Regions from separate parts of the Kitasatospora sp. NPDC092039 genome, predicted to be linked through region 2. Evidence: riboswitches for the same ligand, from Rfam matches in the RefSeq annotation. Region 2 holds a riboswitch; the other holds the start of a gene.
What was found. A riboswitch is a leader RNA that binds a small molecule or an ion and turns the genes downstream of it on or off. The one in region 2 is predicted to bind glycine.

Region 1: linked by a shared signal. The riboswitch ahead of gcvT (glycine cleavage system aminomethyltransferase GcvT) and the one ahead of gcvP (aminomethyl-transferring glycine dehydrogenase) in region 2 are both predicted to bind glycine.

What each region holds. Positions count from the first base shown of each region.
Region 1 covers NZ_JBIVSD010000008.1:288,834-296,871, reverse strand. Annotated here, with positions in the region: gene ACIQI7_RS18620 (ABC transporter permease) at 1-562, opposite strand, end outside; gene ACIQI7_RS18615 (enhanced serine sensitivity protein SseB C-terminal domain-containing protein) at 1,009-1,938, opposite strand; gene ACIQI7_RS18610 (enhanced serine sensitivity protein SseB C-terminal domain-containing protein) at 2,055-2,855, opposite strand; glycine riboswitch at 3,065-3,166, shown strand; gene gcvT (glycine cleavage system aminomethyltransferase GcvT) at 3,397-4,518, shown strand; gene gcvH (glycine cleavage system protein GcvH) at 4,618-5,001, shown strand; gene glyA (serine hydroxymethyltransferase) at 5,079-6,347, shown strand; gene ACIQI7_RS18590 (L-serine ammonia-lyase) at 6,510-7,877, shown strand; gene ACIQI7_RS18585 (NADPH-dependent FMN reductase) at 7,989-8,038, opposite strand, start outside.
Region 2 covers NZ_JBIVSD010000018.1:169,219-177,256, forward strand. Annotated here, with positions in the region: gene ACIQI7_RS30210 (hypothetical protein) at 1-67, shown strand, start outside; gene ACIQI7_RS30215 (DUF5999 family protein) at 525-716, shown strand; gene gcvP (aminomethyl-transferring glycine dehydrogenase) at 838-3,738, opposite strand; glycine riboswitch at 3,976-4,079, opposite strand; gene ACIQI7_RS30225 (PRC and DUF2382 domain-containing protein) at 4,304-5,482, shown strand; gene ACIQI7_RS30230 (MFS transporter) at 5,642-7,138, shown strand; gene ACIQI7_RS30235 (DNA polymerase IV) at 7,280-8,038, opposite strand, start outside.

The DNA of each region.
Region 1 (8,038 bases), on a different contig from region 2:
GCAGGCCGTGCAGGCCGAACGCGCCGCCCTGCAGCGAGGTCGAGATCGCGATGGCGAAGAGCAGCAGCGGGAAGGCCAGGAAGACGTCCATCACCCGGCTGATCAGGGTGTCCACCCAGCCGCCGTAGTAGCCGGCCATGATGCCGAGCACGGTGCCGATGGTGTTGGACAGCACGGTCGCGCCGAAGGCGACCAGCAGGGAGACCCAGGAGCCCTCGATGACGCGGGTCAGCAGGTCACGGCCCTGCAGCGGGTCGACGCCGAGCGGGTGCTCCCAGCTCATGCCGCCCCAGTCGCCGAACGGCAGGCCACCGAGGTCGGCGTCCAGCAGGTCCTGGTGGAGGGCGTCCGGATCCAGCCCGAACAGCGACTCGATCGGCTTGGCCAGCACGGCGAGCAGGATCAACAGGATCACCACGACGCCGCCGACGACGGCGGCCTTGTCCCGCTTGAAGCGGGTCCAGGCGATCTGACCGAGGGAGCGGCCCTCGATCGTCTTGGCCGGGCTTGCGGCGGCGGGTGCCTCCGGATCGTTCCCGGCGGTGGTCACGGATGCGGTCATGGTCAGTAGGTCCCCTCGCCGACGGTGGCCGGCCCACGGGTGCCGGTCGCCGGCTTCGGCGGTGCGGCTGCGGACGTGCGGAAGTGCTTAGGAGGAGCGGGTCTTGACGGCAGTGCTTCGTGCACAGGCACTGCCACCACGCGGGATGGGCGTCGCGTGGCCGGGCTGTCGGCGTGCGCGCTCACCTTTGTGGGGTTCCAGCACGCGCGGTGCGTTGCGCAGAACTCTCTGCCATCCGAACTGGCTTGCGCCAGCCCTGACAACCGACAGATGCCCAACTGTGATCTGCGCGCATGCACCTTCCCGATCTTCGGCATACACCTCTTCACATGGCTGTAACTGCCATGTCAAGATGACCGGGCCGCACATCCGGAAATTCGTCCGGAAAGCATCGAAGCCGACTTGACGGACAATCAAGTCGGCTTCGCGGGAATGGGTTTCGGGAATCAGCGCCCGGGGTAGCCGGGCCAAGGCCGCTGCGGCGACGGCTGCTGCCAGCCCGGCGCCGGCGGCTGGGTGCCGTACGCGTAGCCCGGCATCGAGTGCCCGGGGTACGGCGGCGGGGGCACCGGCGGGTACGGACCGGTCGGCGGGCGGCCCGACTCCCGGTCGAAGAACGGCCGGGCGTTGGCGCGCATCCACAGCGCCACCGGGTCGTACTCGTCCGACATCGCCACCGTGGACACCGCGAGCCCCTCCGGGGCCACCGCGATCGCGCGCCGCATCAGCGCCCGCACCGCCTCCACCGCCGGCGGCGAGCTCTCGTACAGGTCGAGGCCGATCGCCAGGTACGGCTCCCCCACCGCGGGCTGCACCCAGGCCCGGCGCAGCGCCCGTACCGCGCGCACCTCGCCGGCCTGCCGCTCCAGCAGCGCGAAGAACGGCTGGGCGTTCAGCTGCGGCTCGCTCAGCTTCAACGGCCCGGCCGGCAGCCGGTCCAGGCCCGCGGCGACCCGCCGCAGGTCCGCCCACGGCACCCCGACGCCCCCGCCGGGCGCGTGCGGGTTGAGCCACAGGCCCCAGCGGGTGCGGTACAGCGAGGCCGCGATCTCCCGGCCGGAGATGACCTCGTGGGCCCGCGCCCAGCCGGAGGAGGTCAGTTGTTCGGGCGAGGTGACGGCCGGCGCGTAGCCGTGGCCGCTGATCTCCATGTTCCCGTACTGCGCGTCCGGGCTGCCCGGCGTGCCGTGCCACAGCAGCATCCAGACCCGGCCGTCCGCCAGCGCGTGCAGCAGCCGCTCGTACGCGTCGTAGCGCTCCGGCGCGACATCGCCCAGGGCGCGCTCCAACGCGCCGGGATCAGCTCCCGGGCGCCCGGCGACCGGTGCCTGGCCCCAGGCCCCCGGCACACCGCCCGCTCCCGTTCCCGCACTCATGCGCCCACCTCGCCGCGCCTCTTTCCCTCAACCCGCCGGCCCGTCGGCCGTCTGCACGCACCCTATGGCGCGGCACCGGCCACCGCCACGGCGACGTGCCTCTGATACGAACCCGCTCACGCCCGCGTATAGAAGGGCAGTACCCGGGTGAGCAGCCACTCGACCACCGGGTCGTCGGCGAGGTCGAGCAGTACGAGGTGGACGCCGCCGGGCAGCGGCGCGGTTCCCAGCGCTCGGCCGAGCGCGTCGTTCACCGCGGCCGGATCGGCCGGCGCCGCCGGGTCCAACTGGACGCCCACGAACATCACGGTCGGCTCGCCCTCGATGCTGGCCAGCGCCCTGCGGGCGGTCAGCACACCCGGCAGCGCCGAGAGTTCGGCCCGGCAGGCGGCCAGGAAGTGCTCCGGGTCCTCGCCCGGCACCGGCTCGCGCAGCGCCACCCGCCCGCCGGTCGGCGCCAGGTCGCCGGCGCCGTCCCAGCGGTCCTCGCGGGGGCCGCGGCGCAGTTCGGCGACGCCCTGCGGCGGGACCGGGAGGCCCACCACCGCTTCCGGGTTCACCGCGATGCCCACGCCCAGCGGCAGCCCGCGGGCGAACTCCCACACCGGCGCGATCGCGAAGGCCATCCCGGGCGCCTGCTGGAGGAACACCTCCTGCGAGGAGAACACCGGTACGTACGGGTCGCCGCCCAGCTCGATCGTCGGCAGGTCCAGCGACTGCCCCTGCGGGTCGCCCCCGGCCGGCAGCGGCACCCACACCTGGCTGCGCGCCAGCACCTCGATCACCCGCGGCGTCGCGCCCGGGTCGCCCAGGGCCGCGGTCAGCACCTGCTCCAGCTCGTTGGCCGGCCAGGAGCCGCCCGCCGGCGCCTCCTCCGGTCCGCCCCACCCCTGCTGCTGCTCCACCGGGTACCCCATGCGCCGCCGATTCCGCCCTCTGCCGTTCGGCCGCCCTCTGCTGCGCCGACGCGCAGCAGTCTAGAGGCGCGCGGGGGCGCGGTCAGGACTCGTGTTCGGGTCCCGCGCGGTGTGACCGGGTCCCCCCTCCCCTCGTCGTCCCGGACGTGCCATGATGTGCGCGTCCGACGGCATGCGCCGCGGGCCCCCACAACTCCATACCGGCCGCTCGAACCCGCGCGGGAGAGCCCGGAGTGCCGTTCAGGCACAGCCGGCGCCGAAGGAGCAAGTCCTCCCCGGAATCTCTCAGGCACCCCTACCGCACGGGTTAGGCACATCTGGAAAGCGGCGCCCGGCCCTGTCGTGCGCCCACCCACGGTGCAAGCCGCCATGCTGTCCCCCAAGCTGGAAACAGCTGCGGGCAGGTGGGCGGTGAAGCTCTCAGGTTCGACGACAGATGGGGAGACCCACGCCGCCGCATGCCCGCGCGCAGGGTCGGCCCCCGAGCGGGTCCGGTCCGGTGCGCGCACCCCTGAGTGCCCCGACCGAGGAGTTCCTGGCCATGTCGTCCCTCCGCCTGACCGCGCTCGACGCGCTGCACCGCGCCCTCGGCGCGACCATGACCGACTTCGCCGGCTGGGACATGCCGCTGCGCTACGGCAGCGAGCGCGAGGAGCACCTCGCGGTCCGCACCAAGGCCGGCCTGTTCGACCTCTCGCACATGGGCGAGATCACCGTCACCGGCCCGCAGGCCGGCGAGATGCTGGACCACGCGCTGGTCGGCTTCGTCTCCGCGCTGGGCGTGCTGCGCGCCCGCTACACCATGATCTGCGCCGAGGACGGCGGCATCCTGGACGACCTGATCGTCTACCGCCTGCGCGAGGACGCCTTCCTGGTCGTCGCCAACGCCTCCAACGCCCAGCTGGTCCTCGACGAGCTGATCGCCCGCGCCAAGGGCTTCGACGCCGTCGTCACCGACGACCGCGACACCTACGCGCTGATCGCCGTCCAGGGCCCGGAGGCCACCGCCGTCCTGGCGAAGACCACCGACGCCGACCTGCCCGGCCTGAAGTACTACGCGATCCTCCCGGCCCAGGTGGACGGCCGCGACGTGCTGCTCGCCCGCACCGGCTACACCGGCGAGGACGGCTTCGAGATCTTCTGCCACCCGGTCGACGCCGAGCCGGTCTGGCAGGCGCTGACCGCCGCGGGCGAGGGCCACGGCCTGGTCCCGTGCGGCCTGTCCTGCCGCGACACGCTGCGCCTGGAGGCCGGCATGCCGCTGTACGGGCACGAGCTGTCCACCGACCTCACCCCGTTCGACGCCGGCCTGGGCCGGGTCGTCCGCTTCGACAAGACCACCAACGAGGGCGCGTTCGTCGGCCGCAAGGCGCTGGAGCAGGCCGCCGCCGCGGCCGAGACCAACCCGCCGAAGGTGCTGGTCGGCCTGGTCTCCGACGGCAAGCGGGTGCCGCGCGCCGAGTACACCGTGGTCTCCGCCGACGGCGAGCCGATCGGCCGGATCACCTCCGGCGCGCCGTCCCCGACGCTGGGGCAGCCGATCGCGATGGCCTACGTCGACGCCGCCCACGCCGCCCCCGGCACCACCGTCGCGGTGGACGTGCGCGGCAAGCACGAGCCCGTCCAGGTCGTCGCGCTGCCGTTCTACAAGCGCGCCCGCTGAGCCCCCGCGGGCCCCGGTTTTCCCCATACACGCACGTCGCGGCCGTCCGCGCGGCGGCCCGCTTCGTCGTACCCGCTTCCCATCCTGGAGAATGACGCCATGAGCAACCCCCAGCACCTGCAGTACACCAAGGAGCACGAGTGGCTGACCGCCGCGGACGCGGAGGGTGTCTCCACGGTCGGCATCACCGCGCACGCCGCCGACGCGCTCGGTGACATCGTCTACGTGCAGCTCCCCGAGGTCGGTGACACCGTGACCGCCGGCGAGACCTGCGGCGAGCTGGAGTCCACCAAGTCGGTCAGCGACCTGTACTCCCCGGTGACCGGCGAGGTCACCGAGGTCAACCAGGACGTCCTGGACGACAACGCCCTGGTCAACAGCGCCCCGTTCGAGGGCGGCTGGCTGTTCAAGGTGCGCGTCGAGGCCACCGACGAGCTGCTCAGCGCCGCCGAGTACGACGCGCTCACCAACCCCCAGGGCTGATCCGCCTGCCAGGGGCGGTCGCGCGGCGGCCGCCCCGCCCCGGCCCCTTTCCCTCCTCCTCCCGGGAAGACCACACCATGACGGTTCTCAACCAGTCCCTGCACGCCCTCGACCCGGAGATCGCCGCCGCGGTCGACGCCGAGCTGCACCGCCAGCAGACCACCCTGGAGATGATCGCCTCCGAGAACTTCGCCCCGGTGGCGGTCATGGAGGCCCAGGGCTCGGTGCTCACCAACAAGTACGCGGAGGGCTATCCCGGCCGCCGCTACTACGGCGGCTGCGAGCACGTCGACGTGGTCGAGCAGATCGCGATCGACCGCATCAAGGCGCTGTTCGGCGCCGAGCACGCCAACGTCCAGCCGCACTCCGGCGCGCAGGCCAACGCCGCCGCGATGTTCGCGCTGATCCAGCCGGGCGACACCATCCTGGGCCTGTCCCTGGCCCACGGCGGTCACCTGACCCACGGCATGAAGATCAACTTCTCCGGCAAGCTCTACAACGTGGCCGCGTACCACGTGGACGAGAAGACCGGTCAGGTCGACATGGCCGAGGTCGAGCGCCTCGCCAAGGAGCACCAGCCGAAGCTGATCATCGCCGGCTGGTCGGCCTACCCGCGCCAGCTCGACTTCGCCGCGTTCCGCCGGATCGCCGACGAGGTCGGCGCGCTGCTCATGGTGGACATGGCGCACTTCGCCGGTCTGGTGGCCGCCGGGCTGCACCCGAACCCGGTCCCGTACGCGGACGTGGTCACCACCACCACCCACAAGACCCTGGGCGGCCCGCGCGGCGGCGTCATCCTGTCCAAGGCCGAGTACGCCAAGAAGATCAACTCCGCGGTCTTCCCCGGCCAGCAGGGCGGCCCGCTGGAGCACGTGATCGCCGGCAAGGCGGTCGCCTTCAAGGTCGCGGCCTCGGAGGAGTTCAAGGAGCGCCAGCAGCGCACCCTGGACGGCGCCCGCATCCTCGCCGAGCGCCTGCTCCAGGCCGACGTGGCCGAGGCCGGCGCGTCCGTGCTCTCCGGCGGCACCGACGTCCACCTGGTCCTGGTCGACCTGCGCAACAGCCAGCTCGACGGCCAGCAGGCCGAGGACCGGCTGCACGAGGTCGGCATCACCGTCAACCGCAACGCGATCCCGAACGACCCGCGCCCGCCGATGGTCACCTCGGGCCTGCGCATCGGCACCCCGGCCCTGGCCACCCGCGGCTTCCAGGCCGAGGACTTCCGCGAGGTCGCCGACATCATCGCCGAGGCGCTCAAGCCCGCCTTCGACGAGACCGTCGCGGACGCCCTGAAGGCCCGGGTCGCCGCCCTGGCCGAGAAGTACCCGCTGTACCCGAACCTCTGATCACTCCGGTGATCCTTCGGGCGGGGTGACGGGCCTCACCCCTCCGGCGTACCTGGCACCCCGGGGCACCGCGCACACTGGACTGTGCGCGCGGTGCCCCGTCCCGTGTCGGCCCCTCCCTGCCCGCAAGTCCTTCCACGAGACCAGACAAGGACGTCCCCCGTGGCCATCAGCGTCTTCGACCTCTTCTCCATCGGCATCGGCCCGTCGAGCTCCCACACCGTGGGCCCGATGCGCGCCGCCCGGATGTTCGCCCGCCGACTGCGCTCCGAAGGCCTGCTGGACCGCGTGACGGGCGTGCGCGCCGAGCTGTACGGCTCGCTCGGTGCCACCGGCCACGGCCACGGCACCCCGAAGGCCGTCCTGCTGGGCCTGGAGAACAACTCGCCCCGCACCGTCGACGTCGACCAGGCCGACAAGGACGTCGAGCGGATCATCGCCGAGAAGCGGCTCAGCCTGCTCGGCGAGCACCCCGTCGACTTCGACCCGGACACCCAGCTGGTCCTGCACCGCCGCCGCTCGCTGCCGTACCACGCCAACGGGATGACCCTGTGGGCGTACGCGGCGGACGGCTCGACCCTGCTGGAGAAGACCTACTACTCGGTCGGCGGCGGCTTCGTGGTGGACGAGGACGCGATCGGCGCGGACCGGGTCAAGCCCGACGACACCGTGCTGAAGTACCCCTTCCGCACCGGCGACGAGCTGCTGCGGCTCAGCCGGGAGACCGGGCTGTCGATCTCCGCCCTGATGCTGGAGAACGAGAAGGCCTGGCGCAGCGAGGAGGAGATCCGGACCGGGCTGCTGGAGATCTGGTCCGTGATGCAGGAGTGCGTGCGGGCCGGCATGTCCCGCGAGGGCATCCTGCCGGGCGGCCTCAAGGTCCGCCGCCGGGCGGCCGCGGGCGCCCGGGCGCTGCGCGCCGAGGGCATCGGGCCGGCCAACGCGATGGAGTGGGTGACCCTCTACGCGATGGCGGTCAACGAGGAGAACGCCTCCGGGCGGCGGGTGGTCACCGCGCCGACCAACGGCGCGGCGGGCATCATCCCGGCCGTCCTGCACTACTACCTGAACTTCATCCCGGGCGCCGACGACGACGGCATCGTCCGCTTCCTGCTCGCGGCCGGCGCCATCGGCATGCTGTTCAAGGAGAACGCCTCCATCTCCGGCGCCGAGGTCGGATGCCAGGGCGAGGTCGGCTCCGCCTGCTCGATGGCCGCGGGCGGCCTCGCCGAGGTGCTCGGCGGCACCCCCGAGCAGGTCGAGAACGCCGCCGAGATCGGCATCGAGCACAACCTCGGCCTCACCTGCGACCCGGTCGGCGGCCTGGTCCAGATCCCCTGCATCGAGCGCAACGGCATGGCCTCGGTCAAGGCCGTCACGGCGGCCCGGATGGCGCTGCGCGGCGACGGCCGGCACCACGTCTCGCTGGACAAGGCGATCAAGACGATGAAGGAGACCGGCGCCGACATGAAGATCAAGTACAAGGAGACCTCGCGCGGCGGCCTCGCCGTGAACGTCATCGAGTGCTGATCGCGCGCTGACCAGCGCTGATCGCGGCGCGCTGAAGGCCCCCGGGCGGACCCCCGTCCCACCCGGGGGCTTTCGCGTCTCCCCCTCCCCGCGCCCTGGCTTCGCCCCCGCTCAGGCCGCGAACGGGCGGGCCCGCCGGGCGTCCCGCAGCGCCCGCGCCC
Region 2 (8,038 bases):
CGCCGAGCTGCTGCCGCTGCTCGTCCGCGCCCCGCTCCCCCGGCCGCTGCTGCTCGGCTCCTCCTGACACCCGCCGACGACCCCGAGGGCCGCCGGGCCCACCCGCCCGACGGCCCTCGACCGCGCCCGCGCACCCTCCCGACGACCTCGGCGGCGCCCGCGCACCCTCCCGGCCCGCCGCGAAGGCCCCCACCCGATCGGCGACCACCCGAACGAGCCATCCGGCATGGCCTCATCGGGCCATGCCCCGGCTGACCCACTGGTGCGTCTTTTCCCGTCGGCCCCACCTGAACGGGTGATCTCTGCCCGGGAGTTGTGGCGCATGTCACGAAATCCCTGCGCGCGGGTCGCAGGATGCCGACACTGGGAACCAGCGTGGAAGGACCACCTGTCCTACCCACTTGAACGCCGGTCCACACCTGGCCGGCGTGCGGACAGGATCCGACCACCGCGGCGGTTCCGGACGGTACGACCTCCGGCGCCGCACCACGGGGAGGATCGCAGAGCGAAGCGAGGGTACGCGTATGTGCCAGCACCGTCCTGAGTGCCCGACGGCCGAGTCCGAGGACCGCGAGGCGGCCGCGTCGGTGGCCCGCCATCCGGAGCAGGGCTGGAGCCTGCTCTGCAACGGCGTCGTCCTGTTCGAGGACACCGGGGAACTGCTGCCCGACGGCCGGGTGATCGCCCCGCGCCGCCCCGTCGCCCACGCGGCCTGACCACCCGGTCCGTCCGTACGGCGGGGGCAGCCGCCGACTCGACCGGCGCAACGGGCAGGGCCCCGGCGGAAACTCCGCCGGGGCCCTGCCGTCCGACCCGGACCTCCGGGGCCCGGTCCGGTCAGACGCCGTACTCGTCCAGCGGCGGGCAGGAGCAGACCAGGTTGCGGTCGCCGTACGCGCCGTCGATCCGGCTCACCGGCGGCCAGTACTTGTCGGCCGGGTTCACACCTGCCGGGAAGACCGCCTCCTGCCGCGAGTAGCCGTGCGCCCAGTCGCCGGCCAGCGTGGCGGCGGTGTGCGGGGCGTTGCGCAGCGGGTTGTCGTCGGCCGCCCACTCGCCCGAGCCGACCTTGTCGATCTCGGCCCGGATGGTGATCATCGCGTCGCAGAACCGGTCGATCTCGTGCAGGTCCTCGGACTCGGTCGGCTCGATCATCAGCGTGCCGGCCACCGGGAACGACATCGTCGGCGCGTGGAAGCCGTAGTCGATCAGGCGCTTGGCGATGTCGTCCACCGTCACGCCCGTCTCCTTGGTCAGCGGGCGCAGGTCGATGATGCACTCGTGCGCGACCAGCCCGCCCGGGCCGGTGTAGAGCACCGGGAAGTGCGGCGCCAGGCGCTTGGCGATGTAGTTGGCGTTCAGCACCGCGATCTGGGTCGCGTGCTTGAGGCCCTCGCCGCCCATCAGCCGGACGTACGCCCAGGAGATCGGCAGGATGGCCGCCGAGCCCCACGGCGCGGCCGAGATCGGGCCGACGCCGGTGGCCGGGCCGGCCTCCTCCTGCAGCGGGTGGTTCGGCAGGTACGGCGCCAGGTGGGCGCGCACCGCGACCGGGCCGACGCCCGGGCCGCCACCGCCGTGCGGGATGCAGAAGGTCTTGTGCAGGTTCAGGTGCGAGACGTCCGCGCCGAACTTGCCCGGCTTGGCGAGGCCGACCAGGGCGTTCAGGTTGGCGCCGTCCACGTACACCTGGCCGCCGGCCTCGTGCACCAGGGCGCAGATGTCGGTGATCTGGGTCTCGTACACGCCGTGGGTGGACGGGTAGGTGACCATCAGCACGGCGAGGTTGTCGCGGTGCTGCTCGATCTTGGCCTTCAGGTCGTCGACGTCCACGTCTCCGTCGACCAGGGTCTTCACCACGACCACGCGCATGCCGGCCATCACCGCGGAGGCCGCGTTGGTGCCGTGCGCCGAGGACGGGATCAGGCAGACGTCGCGCTGGGTGTCGCCGTTGGCGTGGTGGTAGGCGCGGACGGCCAGCAGACCGGCCAGCTCGCCCTGCGAGCCCGCGTTCGGCTGGATCGACACGGCGTCGTAGCCGGTCACCTCGGCCAGCTGCTGCTCCAGCTGGCGGATCAGGGTCAGGTAGCCCTGGGCCTGGTCGATCGGCGCGAAGGGGTGCAGCTGGCCGAACTCCGGCCAGGTCACCGCCTCCATCTCGGTGGTCGCGTTGAGCTTCATGGTGCAGGAGCCCAGCGGGATCATGCCACGGTCCAACGCGTAGTCCCGGTCCGACAGGCGGCGCAGGTAGCGCAGCATGGCGGTCTCCGAGCGGTGGCTGTGGAAGACCGGGTGGGTCAGGTACTCGTCCTCGCGCAGCAGCGCGGCGGGCAGCGCGTCGGCGGCCTCGGCGACCTCGGCGGCGGGGACGCCGAACGCGGCCCAGACGCCGGCCAGGTGCTCGCGGGTGGTGGTCTCGTCGGTGGAGACGGAGATCCGGTCCTCGCCGTCCTGGTACAGGTTGATGCCGTTGGCGCGGGCGGCGGCGGCGATCTCGGCGGCGCGGCCCGGGACGACGGCGGTGACGGTGTCGAAGAACTCGCCGTGCAGCAGCTCGACGCCGCCGGCCCGCAGGCCCTCGGCGAGGGCGGCGGCGTAGCGGTGGGTGCGGCGGGCGATGTCGGCCAGGCCGTCCGGGCCGTGGTAGACGGCGTACATCGAGGCCATCACGGCGAGCAGCACCTGGGCGGTGCAGATGTTGCTGGTGGCCTTCTCGCGGCGGATGTGCTGCTCGCGGGTCTGCAGCGCCAGGCGGTAGGCGCGGTTGCCGTCGGCGTCGACGGAGACGCCGACCAGGCGGCCGGGCAGCGAGCGGGCGTACTCCGCGCGCACCGACAGGTAGCCGGCGTGCGGGCCGCCGAAGCCCATCGGGACGCCGAAGCGCTGCGAGGTGCCGCAGGCGATGTCGGCGCCCAGCGAGCCCGGGGACTTGAGCAGGGTCAGCGCGAGCAGGTCGGCGGCGACGGCGACGATCGCGCCCAGGCCGTGCGCCTGCTCGATCACCGGGGCGAGGTCGCGGACCACGCCGGTGGCGCCCGGGTACTGGAGCAGCACGCCGAAGACGCCGCGCTCGGCGATCTCGGCCGGGATGCCCTCGGACAGGTCGGCGACGACGACCTCGACGCCGGTCGGCACCGCGCGGGTGTTGATCACCGCGACGGTCTGCGGCAGGGTCTCGGCGTCGACCAGGAAGACACCGCCCTTGACCTTGGTGACGCGGCGGGCCAGCGCCATCGCCTCGGCGGCGGCGGTGCCCTCGTCCAGCAGCGAGGAGCCGGAGGTCGGCAGGCCGGTCAGGTCGGAGACCACGGTCTGGAAGTTGAGCAGCGCCTCCAGGCGGCCCTGCGAGATCTCCGGCTGGTACGGGGTGTAGGCGGTGTACCAGGCCGGGTTCTCCATGACGTTGCGCAGGACCACCGGCGGGGTGAAGGTGCCGTAGTAGCCCAGGCCGATCATCGGCTGGAGCACCTGGTTGCGGCCGGCCAGCTCGCGCAGCTCGGCCAGGACCTGGGCCTCGGTCCGGCCCGCGGGCAGGTCCAGGGCGGTGATGGAACGGATCGCCTCGGGCACCGCGGTGGCCGCGAGCTCGTCCAGCGAGCCGTAGCCGACGGACGCCAGCATCTTCTCCTGCGCGGCGGCGTCGGGGCCGATGTGGCGGTTCTCGAAGGGGCTGGCCAGCTCAAGCTCGGTGAGGGTCGAGGCGCTGGTGGGGCGTCCCGCGTTCGGCTGGGCGTTCATGGTGGTCGAGGCCTCCTGGTCACGGACCGGCGGGGGTACGCACGCCGGCCGGCCGTCGCCGCTGCGCACAGCGGACGAACCGGGGCGGGCGGACCCGACAGGCCTCCCCCTCTGTCATCGGGACCTGAGAGCTTCACCCGCACGGAGCGCTGTGGCACCCCGCCGGCTTGCACCGTCGGTGAGGGTGGTGATCGCCGGCTCCCATGCCGACACTCCTGCCCTGCTTTCCAGAGTGACCTACCCCACACGGTACGGATGCCTGAGAGATTCCGGGGAGGAGTTGCTCCTTCGGCGCCCCGACCAGCGGTTTTCGCGGTCGGAGACTCTCCCGAGCGGGCTCTGCGGTCGCCGCCCAGGGTACCAGCGGGAGGCCCTCCGATCACGGGTGCGTCAGGTCACTCGGGGTCTACGCGCGTCCCCCGGACGGTCCAGCGCGCCGCCCGTCCGGGCGCACCCCGGTAGCGACCGCCCGATTCATGGCTTTTGGTGTGAAGTGGCGACCGGCACGGGTGCTCCGGCCGCCTTTCTGCGGGACTTCCGCAGGCTCAGCGCACGGGAGGAAAGAGTGCAGACCGACATCGACCCACGGGACCTCATCGGTCACAAGGCCGTCGACCGCAACGGAGACAAGATCGGCACGGTCGACGAGGTCTACCTGGACGACGCCACCGGCCGGCCGGAGTGGGCCGCGGTCCGGACCGGCATCTTCGGCCGGGACGCCTTCGTCCCGCTGACCACGAGCGAGTTCTCCGGCGAGGAACTCCGGGTGCCGTACGACAAGTCGCTGGTGAAGGAGTCGCCGGACTTCGGCGTCGGCCAGCACCTGTCCCCCGCCCAGGAGCTCCAGCTCTACCGCTACTACGGGCTCGACACCTCGATGGACGGCCGCCCGAACGGCGAGAACGGCAGCCACGCCAAGCAGCCCGACCTCGACTTCGGCACCACGGCAGCAGCCGCCACCACCACCGCGGCGGCCCCGGCCAAGCCGCTCACCTTCCACAGTCCCGAGCGCTCGCCCGAGCCGGCCCCGGCCAGGACCCCGGTTCCCGCCGCCGCCGCGCCCGGCTCCACCGCCCCGACCCTCACCGTCGCCGACACCACCAGGACCGCCCCGGAGGCCGACATGCGGACCCTCAGCACTCCCGCGGCCGCCAGCACCGCCTCGACCGCCCCGCCGACCACCCCGTCCGTGGCGCCCGCCCTGGAGCCGAGGCCGCACTCGCAGCCGGCCCCCGCGCCCGCCCCGGCGGCGTCCGCCCCCACCACGACCACCGCCGCGAACACCGGCTCCGCTCCCAGCGGCCCGGTCGAGATCACCTGCCGCGAGGAGCGGCTGGAGATCACCACCGAGTGGCACACCCTCGGCACCGCGAAGCTGCGCAAGTACGTGACGACCGAACAGGTCGAGCGCCGCGTCCCGGTGGTCCGGGAGCGCGTCCGGGTCGAACGGATGCCGGTCAGCGAGGCCGAGCGTGCCGCGCTCACCGAGAAGGACATCGCCGAGGCCGTCGAGGAGGTCACCCTCCGCGAGGAACGCCCGGTGGTCCACAAGCACCTCGCCCCCATCGAGCGGGTCCGCCTGATCGTCGAGCGGTACACCACCGAGGAGATGGTCCGGGAGGAGCTCCGCCGCGAGCACGTCGAAGTCCACGACACCACCGCCGGCCAGGCCCACGGCTCGCCGACCGACTCGACCCCGGCCGCCGCCTCGTCCCGCCCGGCCCCCGTACGGCCGCTCGTCTGACACCACCGCGCGACAAGGGCCCCGGACACCGTCCGGGGCCCTTGTCGCGTACCGGACCGTTCGCCTTTGCCAAAGCTTAACCACTCGATATTTGACACTCTGAAGTATCACCCGGCATGGTTACTTCAGTTCATTCACTATGTACGAGAGGAAGCAACCGTGAGTGAGGCACCACAGCCCACCACCGCGGCCGAGAAGCAGAGCAGCGCCCGGGTCCTGCCGGCCCTCATCCTGGCGATGCTGTCGTTCAGCGTGGTGCAGACCGCGGTCGTCCCGATCCTGCCCTCGCTGGCCAAGGAACTGAACGTCTCCGCGTCCAGCATCACCTGGCTGATGACCGCCAACCTGCTCTCCGCAGCCGTGCTGACTCCTCTCCTGGGCCGCTTCGGCGACCTCCGGGGCCGCAAGCCGATGCTGCTGATCTCGCTGGCCGGCCTGGTCGCCGGTTCGGCGCTGGCGGTCAGCACCCACTCCTTCACCTGGTTGGTCGTCGCCCGCGTCCTCCAGGGCGCCGGCGGTGGCGTCCTGCCGCTGGCGATCAGCATCGTCCGTGACGAACTGCCCAAGGAGAAGGTCACCGGCGGCGTCGCCGCCATCAGCGCCTCGATGGGCGTCGGCTCCGGCCTCGGCCTGGTCGCCACCGGCCTCCTGCTGGAGCACTGGGACTACAAGTCGATCTTCTGGATGGGCCTGCTCTTCGGCCTGCTCGCGGTCGCGCTGGTCGCCTTCCGCGTCCCGACCGACCCGGTCACCGACAAGGAGGGCGGCGCCGACCCGCTGGGCGCGATCACCCTGGCCGGCTGGCTCTCCGCACTGCTGGTCGCGGTCAGCCAGGGCAACCACTGGGGCTGGACCTCCAACAAGACGCTCGGCCTGTTCGCCGTCGCCGCCGTGGTCGCCCTCGTCTGGGGGATCATCGAGACCAAGGTCGCCCACCCGCTGGTGGACATGAAGATGATGGCCCGTCCGGCCGTCGCCTTCACCAACGTGGCCGGCCTGCTCATCGGCTTCGGCATGTACGGGTCCTTCATGGTCATCAGCAACTTCGCCCAGACCCCGGAGAAGCTGACCCACTACGGCTTCACCGCCACCGTGCTGCACGCCGGCATCATGCTGCTGCCGTCCGCGATCGGCTCGATGGTCGCCGCCCCGGTCGGCGCCCTGCTGATCGCCCGTCGCGGCCCGCGCCTGCCGCTGGTCCTCGGTGGCGTCCTCGGCGCCGTCGCGATGGCCTACCTGGCCGTGCGCCACGGGCGCGAGGGTGACATCTACACCGCCTCGGCGATCTTCGGTCTCGGCGTCGGCCTCGCCTTCGCCGCGATGCCCGCCTACATCAACGGCGCCGTCCCGGCCGAGCAGAGCGGCATCGCCAACGGCATGAACTCCGTGCTGCGCACGGTCGGTGGCGCGATCGGCACCGCCGTCATGGCCGCCATCCTGACCGGCGACCTCATGAAGCTGCCGCCGCAGATCCCGCTCTCCCTGCCCACCCTGGACGCCTACAAGCACGCGTTCTGGACCGCGGCCGTCGTCTGCATCGTCGCCGGCGTCGTCCCGTTCCTGATCCGCGGCGCCAAGTCGGCCGCCACCCCGGCCGTCGTCGGCGGCTCGGCCCAGCAGGACTCCAGCCCCGCGCTGGTCAAGACCGACGCCTGACGAGGCGTCCGGCCCCCGCGCTCAGGGACAGGGCGCGGGGCCCGGCCTCCGTGCGTCGCGAGGGCATCACGAACGTACGGGGTCCGGCACGGTGATCGGCCCCACCCGGTACTCCCCCACCGGGTGGGGCCGCTTCGCGTTTCAGGCCCCCTCGGCCGGACCGCCGTCCGCGCCCGCCGCGCCGTCCGCCGCCCCCTCGTCCTGCCGCAGCGGCAACGCCCGGGACGGTTCGAGCGCGGGGTCGTCCACCGCGAAGGTCCGCACCCGCCCCGGCCCGCTCCACGGCGTCTCGAACCGTACGGTGACCCTCCCGACGCCACTGCCCTGCACCCAGCCCGGGCCGAACTCCTCGTGCCGGACGTCCTGTCCGGGCATCCATCGCCGCACCACGACGGCCTCCGGCTCCTCCTCGGCCTCCACCGCCTCGGCCGCCGCCTCCACCTGCTCCGCGGCCTCCTCCCGCAGCGCCTGGGCGAACAGGTCCTCCTGGGTGTAGTCGGCGAGTTGGGCGACGCCCACGCCGAGCAGCCGGACCCCGCCGGTGATGTCCACCTGCTCGGCCAGCCGGCGCGCGGTCGCGGTGATCACCGTCTCGTCGTCGGTGGGGCCGCCCAGCGTCTCCGAGCGGGTCAGTGTCGAGAAGTCGAACCGCCGCACCTTGAGCACCACCGTCCGCCCCGAGCGCCCGGCCGCCCGCAGCCGCCGCACGCACCGGCCGGCCAGCGCCTCCACCTCGCGCAGCACCCGCTCCCGGTCGGCCAGGTCCACCTCGTAGGTGTCCTCCACCGACACGGACTTGGCGTCCTGGTCCGCGACCACCGGCCGGTCGTCCAGCCCTATGGACATCTGGAAGATCCCGGCGCCGTGCGCCCGCCCGACCAGCTGCACCAGCTCCGCCTC